DNA from 3 places in the Paenibacillus sp. NPDC058174 genome. Region 1 is predicted to be linked to each of the others. Evidence: predicted binding sites of a transcription regulator. Region 1 holds the regulator's gene; each other region holds the start of a gene.
The links. Region 1 encodes LexA, which represses DNA repair genes until DNA is damaged. Its sites were predicted from a motif close to CGAACATATGTTCG; they were not measured.
Positions count from the first base shown of each region.

Region 2: the regulator LexA is predicted to act here: its motif matches at 1,811-1,824, upstream of ACFVVF_RS07630 (DNA polymerase IV).
Region 3: the regulator LexA is predicted to act here: its motif matches at 1,192-1,205, upstream of ACFVVF_RS00045 (DNA polymerase IV).

Region 1 is NZ_JBHVUY010000001.1:970,255-973,536, reverse strand. Features, by position in the region: gene ACFVVF_RS04370 (hypothetical protein) at 1-505, opposite strand, end outside; gene ACFVVF_RS04365 (hypothetical protein) at 688-942, opposite strand; gene ACFVVF_RS04360 (WYL domain-containing protein) at 1,064-1,285, shown strand; gene ACFVVF_RS04355 (YhjD family protein) at 1,267-1,632, shown strand; gene lexA (transcriptional repressor LexA) at 1,714-2,334, opposite strand; gene ACFVVF_RS04345 (LysM peptidoglycan-binding domain-containing protein) at 2,495-2,872, shown strand; gene ACFVVF_RS04340 (DUF896 domain-containing protein) at 3,033-3,218, shown strand.
Region 2 is NZ_JBHVUY010000001.1:1,660,203-1,663,484, reverse strand. Features, by position in the region: gene ACFVVF_RS07640 (TlpA family protein disulfide reductase) at 1-10, shown strand, start outside; gene cimA (citramalate synthase) at 61-1,674, opposite strand; gene ACFVVF_RS07630 (DNA polymerase IV) at 1,890-3,167, shown strand.
Region 3 is NZ_JBHVUY010000001.1:7,644-10,925, reverse strand. Features, by position in the region: gene ACFVVF_RS00050 (hypothetical protein) at 6-743, opposite strand; gene ACFVVF_RS00045 (DNA polymerase IV) at 1,225-2,478, shown strand; gene ACFVVF_RS00040 (YhjD family protein) at 2,475-2,948, shown strand; gene ACFVVF_RS00035 (DUF2515 domain-containing protein) at 2,992-3,282, opposite strand, start outside.

The DNA of each region.
Region 1 (3,282 bases):
AGTACATGCCTTGCATCCCAAATCCGAGGGCGGCAAAACCGTCCATACTGCCTTCATAAGCAGCTTTATCGACAATCATCTCATACTCATCCATCGATTTGTTATAGGTTACATCTTTGATAGAAGCGAACGTACCTTCTTCTTTCAGCGTCTTATTCGAGTCCGCTATGCCGTCTTCCATCTCTTTCAGCATTTTTTTATGGTCGGATTTGGACATCGTATACGTAAGGGAGCCATCCTCATTTTTTGTAGCTTCCTTGACGCCATCTTTCTTCGCTTCAGCGATCACTTGGTCTAGGTCAGCATCTTTAAACATGGAGGCAGGCAGCGTAATTTTTACGTTTGTGAGGTTTTTATCAACCTCGACACCTTTCTCTTTGTCCGTTTTCTCTGCATTATTCGTTTGTTTTACAGGCTCGGATGTGTTTTTCCCGTCGCTCGAGCTCGAGCATCCTGTAAGAATAATGGCGGCAGCGAATAGTGCGATTGCAAGTTTTTTCATCATTTCCTCCTAAAATTTGTGTCCCTAGTATTCTACTATAAAACCCACATGTTTCCTATTATTTTCTGAAAATAATCGAATAATGTCCGATAATGGAAAACTAAATCACGTTTAATCGCTGATAATTGTCTGCACTCATAAAGCGGAGCCTGCCAAGATTGTGATCCAGATGTTGGTGTACTAAATCATTTACGCTTGGTATCGTCGGCTTCACAGTTAATCTTCCTGTGATTGAGATTGAGAAGAAACAAAATGCAAATGTGCAGGTGAATGAGCCTGAAAAGGGCTAAAATCGCGATCAAAATGCAAAAGTACATTTGAAATCTCTCTTTTTCACTCAGAAGCGGCTTTTTGGGCTGATCAAACTGCACATTTGCATTTTGAAGCGGAAAATCGACCAAACAGCGGCGCACAACCTGCAGATTTGCATTTTGATCCATAGAGCCCAGCTTGAACCGAGCAGATTCAGCAGCAGATGCTGGAACTTTTTTTATCTTGCATCAAGAACGTATGTTTGGTGTATAATAGGAACAAACGTTCTATGCGAGGCGATGAGATGAGATGGAGAGATATATCGGTAAAGTAGTACAGCTTATTTACTTGGATCGGAAGCGCAATGTAAGCATACGCAACGTTCAGGTCATATCCGTGAAGAACGGCCGAATGAAAGGCTACTGCTTGTCGGCGCAAGCGATTCGCATTTTTAATTTGGATGGCATCGTGGACGTTGAGCTAGCGGGAAGAGGCGGGGGAGGCGGCTTGTTATGGGAGCGCAAAGCATAAATGAAGAAGAATATCGTCTAATCCAGGATTATTGCATTTTGCCGTTTGTCAGGGATGCGGTTATGAATAACTCGAAAGCGATGATGGAGTCCGGCTATTCCATGAAAATGCTGTACGTGAAGAGCAGTGAAATGGTGCTTCGCATAATCGAAGAGGATATTCGCAGCGTTCGTTCGCAAGTGCGGAAGCTGAAGGCAAGCATTGCGGAAGTAAAACGGAATGACGATGGCATATTGTATGAAGTTATTTTGCGGGGATATAAATCGGAGTACGCACTGCTTCGCCATGTTGTCAAAAAAGAAATGGCGAATAAGCTGCAGCGGTATATCGGCAGCCTGTTCCGTTAATGATGTATTGAAAAAAGACTGTCCCTGCTAGCGGATGCCTAATCGCATCTGCTTTAGCGGGGACAGTCTTTTTGGGCCAGCTTAGTGGATATCGCGGAAAAGTCCGATTACTTTACCGAGAATGGTCACGCTGCGGAGGCGAATCGGCTCCATCGTCGAGTTCTCCGGCTGCAAGCGGATATGATCCTTCTCGCGGTAGAAGCGCTTGACGGTCGCTTCGTCTTCCTCAGTCATTGCAACGACGATATCGCCGTTGTTAGCCGACGGCTGCTGGCGGACGATGACGTAGTCGCCGTTATGTATGCCAGCTTCGATCATGCTTTCACCGATTACGTTAAGGATGAAGACGTCGTCATCACCGACGAACTGCGTCGAGATAGGGAAGTATTCTTCAATATTCTCCGTTGCGGTAATAGGTACGCCAGCCGTAACCTTCCCGACGACCGGGATTTGAGCTACGGAAGGGCGGATGATGCCGTCCACATCTTCTTGATCTAAAATTTCAATCGCGCGCGGCTTCGTCGGGTCGCGGCGGATAAGGCCTTTCTTCTCTAAGCGATCCAGATGGCCGTGAACTGTGGAGCTGGATGCTAGACCGACCGCTTCGCCGATTTCACGGACAGAAGGCGGATAGCCTTTCTCCCGGACCTCATTCTTTATAAATTCAAGGATCGACTGTTGACGGTTGGAAATCTTCGACATGAGATCACTCCAAAAAATAGATTTGTAAAAAATTATAGCACAGAACCGGAGTTCGTACAAACATAAGTTCCTAAAAACAAAAGTTCGCATTTTTCTATTGACTGCAAACACCTGTTCGTGTAATCTGAGAACAGAACAAATGTTTGGGGTGCTGATAATCATGATGATGAATATTTCGAATCCTTCTTTTTACAAGACCATACATAAGGACACGCCGGCTAGCCGCGCTGTGTTAGAGACAGTGAAGCAGTCTGCTCGCCGTCATTTACTCAAATGGGTCGTATGCGCAGCATTAATGGCGCTGTTGCTTTCAAGCTTCTTGTTGATGCAGACGAACGCTTCGGGCGGACATACTATACCTGGAGCAGATGAACAATTAATTGTAGTCTCTTCAGGCGATACGATTTGGGGCATCGCTCAGCGGTATACGAAAGACGCAGACGATATCCGGTTCAATGTCTATAAGATTAAGGAACGCAACCAGCTTGCCACTGTAACGATTACGCCGGGACAGAAGCTGATCGTTCCGAAGCTTTAATATAGAAAACAAGCGTTAGAACTGATAGGACAGAGCGGGGCCGATACGGCTTTCGACTGTCCTTTTTTGCTTCTTCCTGTCCTTGCCTTGACAATTGAAGGCGTGAAAAGTCAAAATAGGTAAGAGTGTTTAATTAGACAGCAAGTGGGGTGAGCATATAATGGGTCAATTAATCGATCGAATCAACGAGCTTTCACGTAAAAATAAAACCGTTGGGTTAACGAAGGAAGAGCTCGCCGAGCGCGACGAACTGCGTAAGAAGTATTTAGAAAACTTCCGTAACAATTTCCGGCAGCAGCTGGATAACATTGAAATTGTAGATGAACCGGATGCGAACAAGCAATAATCCAATACGAAGGTTATGCCGGATTTTGGAATTGGAGGGGAACGGCCTGCGCTCGCATGAGCAA
Region 2 (3,282 bases), 690 kb from region 1:
ATATAAATAAACGACAACGCCCGACGGAGCAATGGCTCCTGCCGGGCGTTGTTTATGTTATTAATGATTGACAAGTCCAATGCGCTCCAGGCTGTCAGCAGGAGCCGCCGAAGACTTCGGCATGCTGAGCAGGGCATAACGCAGGCTGTCAACGAGAGCTTCCCAGCTGGCTTCGATTACATTGCTCGATACGCCAACAGTGCTCCAAGTCGATTCTGAATTTGTCGATTCGATCAGCACGCGAACTTTAGCAGCCGTTGCATCCTTTTCGTCAAAGACGCGAACCTTATAGTCGGAGAGGTGGATTTCCTCCAGCTTTGGATAATAAGGAATCAGCGCTTTGCGGAGCGCATTGTCCAGCGCGTTAACCGGGCCGTTGCCTTCTGCGGCAGTATATACCGGATGCCCGTCAACATTGAGCTTGACGATCGCTTCAGACATCATATTGCCTTTGGAACTTTCAACGAGCATTTTGAACGAATCGACCTTGATCGTTTCCTTCGTCTCGCCAAATGCTTCCCGAAGCAACAGCTCCAGCGAAGCGTCAGCACCTTCGAACTGATAGCCCTTGTGCTCCAAGTCCTTGATATGATCCATAATTTCTTTCGTTTTCTCATTGTTGGCATTGATATCAAGGCCAAGCTCTTGAGCTTTGGAAATGATATTGCTCTGTCCCGCAAGCTCAGACACGAGAATACGCTGCTTGTTGCCGACGAGTTCCGGCTGAATATGCTCATACGTCTTGGAATCCTTCATAATAGCAGATACGTGAATACCGCCTTTATGCGCAAATGCTGCGTTGCCGACGTAGGCCTGACCTACCGGCATGCTCACATTGGCGATTTCACTCACATATCTCGCTGTTCCAGTCAATGCCTTGAGCTTGTCGTCGGATAGGCAATCGTAGTTCATTTTGAGCTGCAGGTTCGGAATGATCGAGCAGAGGTTGGCATTGCCACAACGCTCGCCGTAGCCGTTAATCGTGCCTTGCACTTGACGGGCTCCTGCTTGTACGGCTGCCAAAGTGTTGGCAACAGCCAGCTCACAGTCATTATGGGTGTGAATGCCGATTGGAGCGGAGAGCTCCTGGCGAACCCGGCTGACGATTTCATGAATTTCTCCCGGCAGCGTTCCGCCGTTCGTGTCGCACAGAACGAGCCAGTCAGCGCCTGCTTCTTGTGCTTTGCGCAGCACAGCCAGCGCATAGTCCGGATTGTTCTTGTAGCCGTCGAAGAAATGCTCGGAATCGAACATCGCTTCCATGCCTCTTTGCTTCAGGAACGCGATGGAGTCGTAGACCATCGCAAGATTTTCTTCCAGTGTCGTTTGCAGCGCAGTGTGGACATGAAAGTCCCATGACTTGCCGACAAGCGTTGCAGCCGGCACGCCAGATTCAGCGATACGCAGCAGGCTCGCATCTTGCTCAGCCAAGCTGAACTTCCGGCGGGTGCTGCCGAAAGCCGTAATTTTCGCTTGCAGATTTAAGCCTTTTACCCGTTGGAAAAACTCGATATCTTTGTTGTTGCTTCCTGGATTGCCGCCTTCAATATAATGAACGCCCAATGCGTCGAGTTTTTGCGCAATTTTCAATTTATCATCCGCTGACAGGCTGATCCCTTCGCCTTGTGTTCCGTCACGCAGCGTCGTGTCAAATATCGAAATGGATGTTGTCATTGCCGGGACGCCTCCTTCACTGATAGCCTTTACAAATCATAATGTATTATTATAACACTTGTTGCACGGAATGTAGAGAGGATGATGCAATTTATTTTCCTTTGCGAGCTTGTCTGCAAGGGCTGCTGCATTGACGCGAACAAGTGATCGGTTGTATGCTGGATATAACTAATTATGACAGTAAGTCGTTCCTCTGTTAACGGTGGTGGCATACAATGAATGTGGAACAAAATTATCCGGCAAAGGGACGGGTCATTCTCCATTTGGATATGAATGCGTTCTATTGCTCTGTCCATGAGGCGGAGAATCCGGAGCTATATAAAGGAAAAGCGACGGCGGTAGCCGGCAGCGTCGAGCTCCGAAAGGGCATTATCGTTACCTGTTCTTATGCAGCCAGAGCTAAGGGTGTAAAAACCGGAATGACGGTGAGGCAAGCGACCAAGCTTTGTCCAGCTCTTATTATTATTCAGCCGGATTTCTATTTATATCGGAAATATTCCCGGGGCTTCATGGCAATTGCGCGGGAATATACGCCGCTTGTTGAACCGATCTCGATCGACGAATGCTATATGGACATTACCGGCTCCAAAATTTTCGGAACACCGCTGGAAATTGCAGAGACGATCCAGAAGCGTATTCAAAAGGAATGGGGTCTGCCCTGTTCCATTGGCGTGGCTCCCAATAAGCTCCTTGCCAAGATGGCGTCCGACATGTTCAAGCCGAACGGCATGACGGTGCTTCGCATACGCGATGTGCCTGGCTTGCTGTGGGAGAAGCCAAGCGACACGCTGTTTGGCATCGGCAAGAAGACGGCGGAGAAGCTGAAGCGGCTTCATATTCATACGATCGGGCAATTGGCGGCTGCAGACGAGCATATGCTGTCGAAGCAATTCGGCGTTATGGGCTCATGGATGAAGGCTGCTGCACACGGCATCGACCATTCCGAGGTCAATCCAGATCGCGGCAGCAATAAATCGATCGGCCATACGACCACACTGCCTCATGACGTGACGGAGCGGGCTGATGTACACCGGATTATGCTCAATTTGGCGGATCAGACGGGCCGAAGGCTGCGCCGGCAAAAGCTGATGGCAGCTACTGTACAGATTACAATCCGCAAACCGGATATGTCGACGATTACACGCTCCAGCACGCTGCGCTCGCCCACTAACACAGCCGATGATATTTATCGGGAAGCCTGCCGGTTATTCGATGAGCACTGGCGCAGCAAAGAACCGGTAAGGCTTCTGGGCATTACGCTGCAAAACTTGTCTCCGCAAGCCGAAACGGCCGTGCAGCTTGATTTATTCGACTATGAACAGCAGCCGCGCAAAGAGGCGCTCACCAAAGCGATGGACCTCTTGCGCGATAAATTTGGCGAGGATGCGGTGCTGACGGCAGGCATGCTGGGAGACGATCCTTCCGCTCTGATCCGCAACAAACGGCTCCGCGGAACCTCCCTGCAGCGAGACGAAGGAGATCCCGTAAATTAACGGTCATTGTTGCCAACAAGCGATAGTTGTTATATATTGATGAGTGAAGGTTTACACTATTCATAAGCAAGCGGAAGACAAGCATATATATGTACTGTATCCGTTTATCATTGCT
Region 3 (3,282 bases), 960 kb from region 1:
GCACCTCACTGTTTATAAAATTTAGTTTGCTTAATCAACGAATCGATCTCCTGTATGCAAGGCATATTTTCGATATCCCCTGGCTCAAAGCTGTCCAGTCGGGATATTTCCAGCAACAGCTTATCCAGCTTCAATAAAATTTCCTCATTGGTGCCTATTGAGCTTTTTATGTAGGACAGATAATCGTTGTACACATCCACCTTCGCCTGAATCAATTCCCGTGAAAACGTTGCCGGTTTCTGGGTTAATACCCGCTTGAACTCCGCCTCGTCAAACAGCTGAAGCCTGCTCAGCATGCTGCGGATATTGAGATAAAACAGCTTCTCAACCTCATACGTCACGGAAGCGAATTTTTTGTAGCTGAGCTCGGATGCATCAAAACGCTGGTTCAGAACGTTCAGAAGCGTATCCTTTTTCTTCCGGATTCGATCCAGCTGCTCCAAGGAAACGTCAACATCCTCCTCAAGCACCTTAATCCGCTTATAGACGGTCAGCGCCTCCACGTAGTCCTCATGCGTAGCGACCTCCTTGACCGGTATTACGACCGGCTGCTTAAACAGTAAGGCATAACTGCCATAAATGATGACAAGCGCGCTTGCCAGCAGCAGCGTGACCCCAATCGCCGTCGAAAATGCCGTTCCGCCAATTGTGACTCCCAGTAAGCCGGGCGATAATACGTAAATATCCAGTGCCGCCACCGCAGCGATGATGACCAGCAGCTTGATATATTTGCTCGTCGACAAAACTTACACCTCCCCTGCCCCTACGGAATACACATTTTTCTCTACCCGTGTTATTCCTGCTAACGTGAAAAAAGAATAGAGCCAATCTGCCGTTCTTCATGCTAACACTATTCATTACGTTGCATTTCCGGAATCGGTTACAATCTTACCCCTCGTTACCCGCTTTCGTCCGGCCAAAACTTTTTTCATATAATGACACTTTAACATGAAATTTGTACCAATTGAACTAGATATGAAGATGTCCTGCTAAAAAAAATGAATAACGCTTGAAATTTAGGCGGCTGCTTGATGAAAACAAAAGAAGGACCGCTCGATTGCTCAAGCAGCCTGAAGCGGATTTTTTTCTATTATGCGCAAACCGGCCATCGAGCAGATTGCCCCACTGTCTAAAATTACCTCCGGTTTATCCCTTGCATCATCTGGCTTCATCCGGTATATAATAAGAATAAGAACATACATTCGCATATAGAAGGTGAGAATAGTGGAACGTACCATCATGCTGATCGACTGCCAGTCGTTTTATGCCTCTGTTGAAAAGGCGGCTCATCCCGAATATCAGGATGACCCGATCGTTGTGGCCGGTGATCCTTCCCGCCGCTCCGGCATCATTCTCGCCGCATGCCCGATCGCCAAAAGCTACGGCGTAGTCACGGCCGAGACGCTGGGTGAAGCGCTTGGCAAATGTCCCAATCTCGTCGTCGTCAAGCCCCGTATGCAGCTCTACATTGACGTGTCGCTGTTGATCACCAAAATTTTCGGCCAATACACCGATTTGGTGGAGCCCTTCTCCATCGACGAACAATTTCTCGACGTGACCGGTTCCATCGCTTACTACGGTTCGCCAGAGCAGATCGCCACCTTAATCCAGGCGAAAATTATGGTTTATACAGGTGTATGGGCCAGGGTCGGCATCGGTCCGAACAAGATGCTGGCGAAGATGGCGACGGATATTTGGGCGAAAAAAAATGACTCTGGCATTTTTACGCTTCGGGAGTCTGGCGTGCAGGAGCTGCTCTGGCCAATGCCGGTAGGGAAGCTTTTCGGCGTCGGCTCACGTATGACCGCCCATTTCCAGCGCATGGGCATCCATACGGTCGGCGATCTCGGCCGGATGCCGCTTCCAGAGCTGAAGCGCCGGCTGCATGCCCGCATGGGCAGAAACAGTGACATTCAGGCCGAGCTGTACTGGCAGACAGCCAACGGCATTGATCCTAGTCCGGTCAAGCCAGGTACCCATGACGCACAGCAAGCAGTCGGACATCAAATGACGCTGCCGCGCGACTATGCCAAGCCGCATGAGATCGATATCGTACTCCTCGAATTAAGCGAGGAGGTGTGCCGCCGAAGCCGGGCCAAGGGCTACATGGCGCATGTCGTTGCGGCTGGAGCGCAGGGCGCCGATTTCGACCACCCAACAGGCTTTTTCCGGCAGATGAAGGTGCCTGACCCGACGAATATTACGAAGGAAGTATTCGCCGCTGCGCGATCACTCTTTTACTCGCATTGGGATCGGCTCCCGGTCCGCAAGCTTGGCGTCACGCTGTCCAGCCTCGTACCGGATGATCAGTATCAGCTAACGCTGTTCGGCAATCGGGAAAAGGAACGGCGGCTGGAACGTACGACGGACTCAATTCGCAGCAAGTTCGGAACGACTTCAATCTTAAGAGCCTCTTCGCTGCTGGATGCCGCACAAGCCCGTGAACGCAGCCTCAAAATTGGAGGACATTATAAATGAGCAAAAAACTTGAAGGAAACGGTCGCTGGGAATCCAGCCGCATGATGCTGCCTGAGCATCGGGAGCAGTACCTGCAACGCCGCGCACCGCAGGACATCAAGCCGGTTCCTGTTCCAACGAAGGAAGAACTTGAGTTCATCCGCGACTTCGTGCTGCTGCCAATGATGCTGAGCATCGTCGAGAAAAACCTCAGAGATATTGAGTTGTCCTCCTATACGATGAAGCCGCTCTTTATTAGAGCCTCCTTCGCCGTCGTTAGGCTCATTGAGAATGATCTGGCCGCCGTGCGCAAAGAACTTCAAATGCGGAAGATCCAAGTATTTCAAGATGAGCTTGAAAGCGAGGGCGGTGCTATCCATTATCGGTTCGTCTGCCGCGGCTACGAGGATCGCTTCTCCATGATCCGCGAAGTAGCTCGCGCCCAAATCAGCATACGCATCGCGAAATATATCGCCAAAGTGTGCAACTGATAGCTGAAATGAACGCCTAAATTAGCTGACCCTCAGCAGACTGTTACAACTTTACATCGACATGCTCAGCAGCCAGTACCCCCAGCTCGATTCGCTCCAGTAGCAAGCCGTATTCCTCTGTCAGCTCGAACGAGGGCGGAATAGGCAGCTCGCGGAAGAAGGGCTCGGCATCCGCTGTGTCTCGAAACCAGTCACCCGGCTCCGGCGGCTCTACGGGCCAATCCGGCCATGCTGCCTCCAGCTCGGGACTGTACATCGGATGTGCCCCAGGAAGCAAACTTCCGGACTTCAGCCTCATTTCATAGGGCTCCTCAGGCGCCCCCTGCCTCGACCG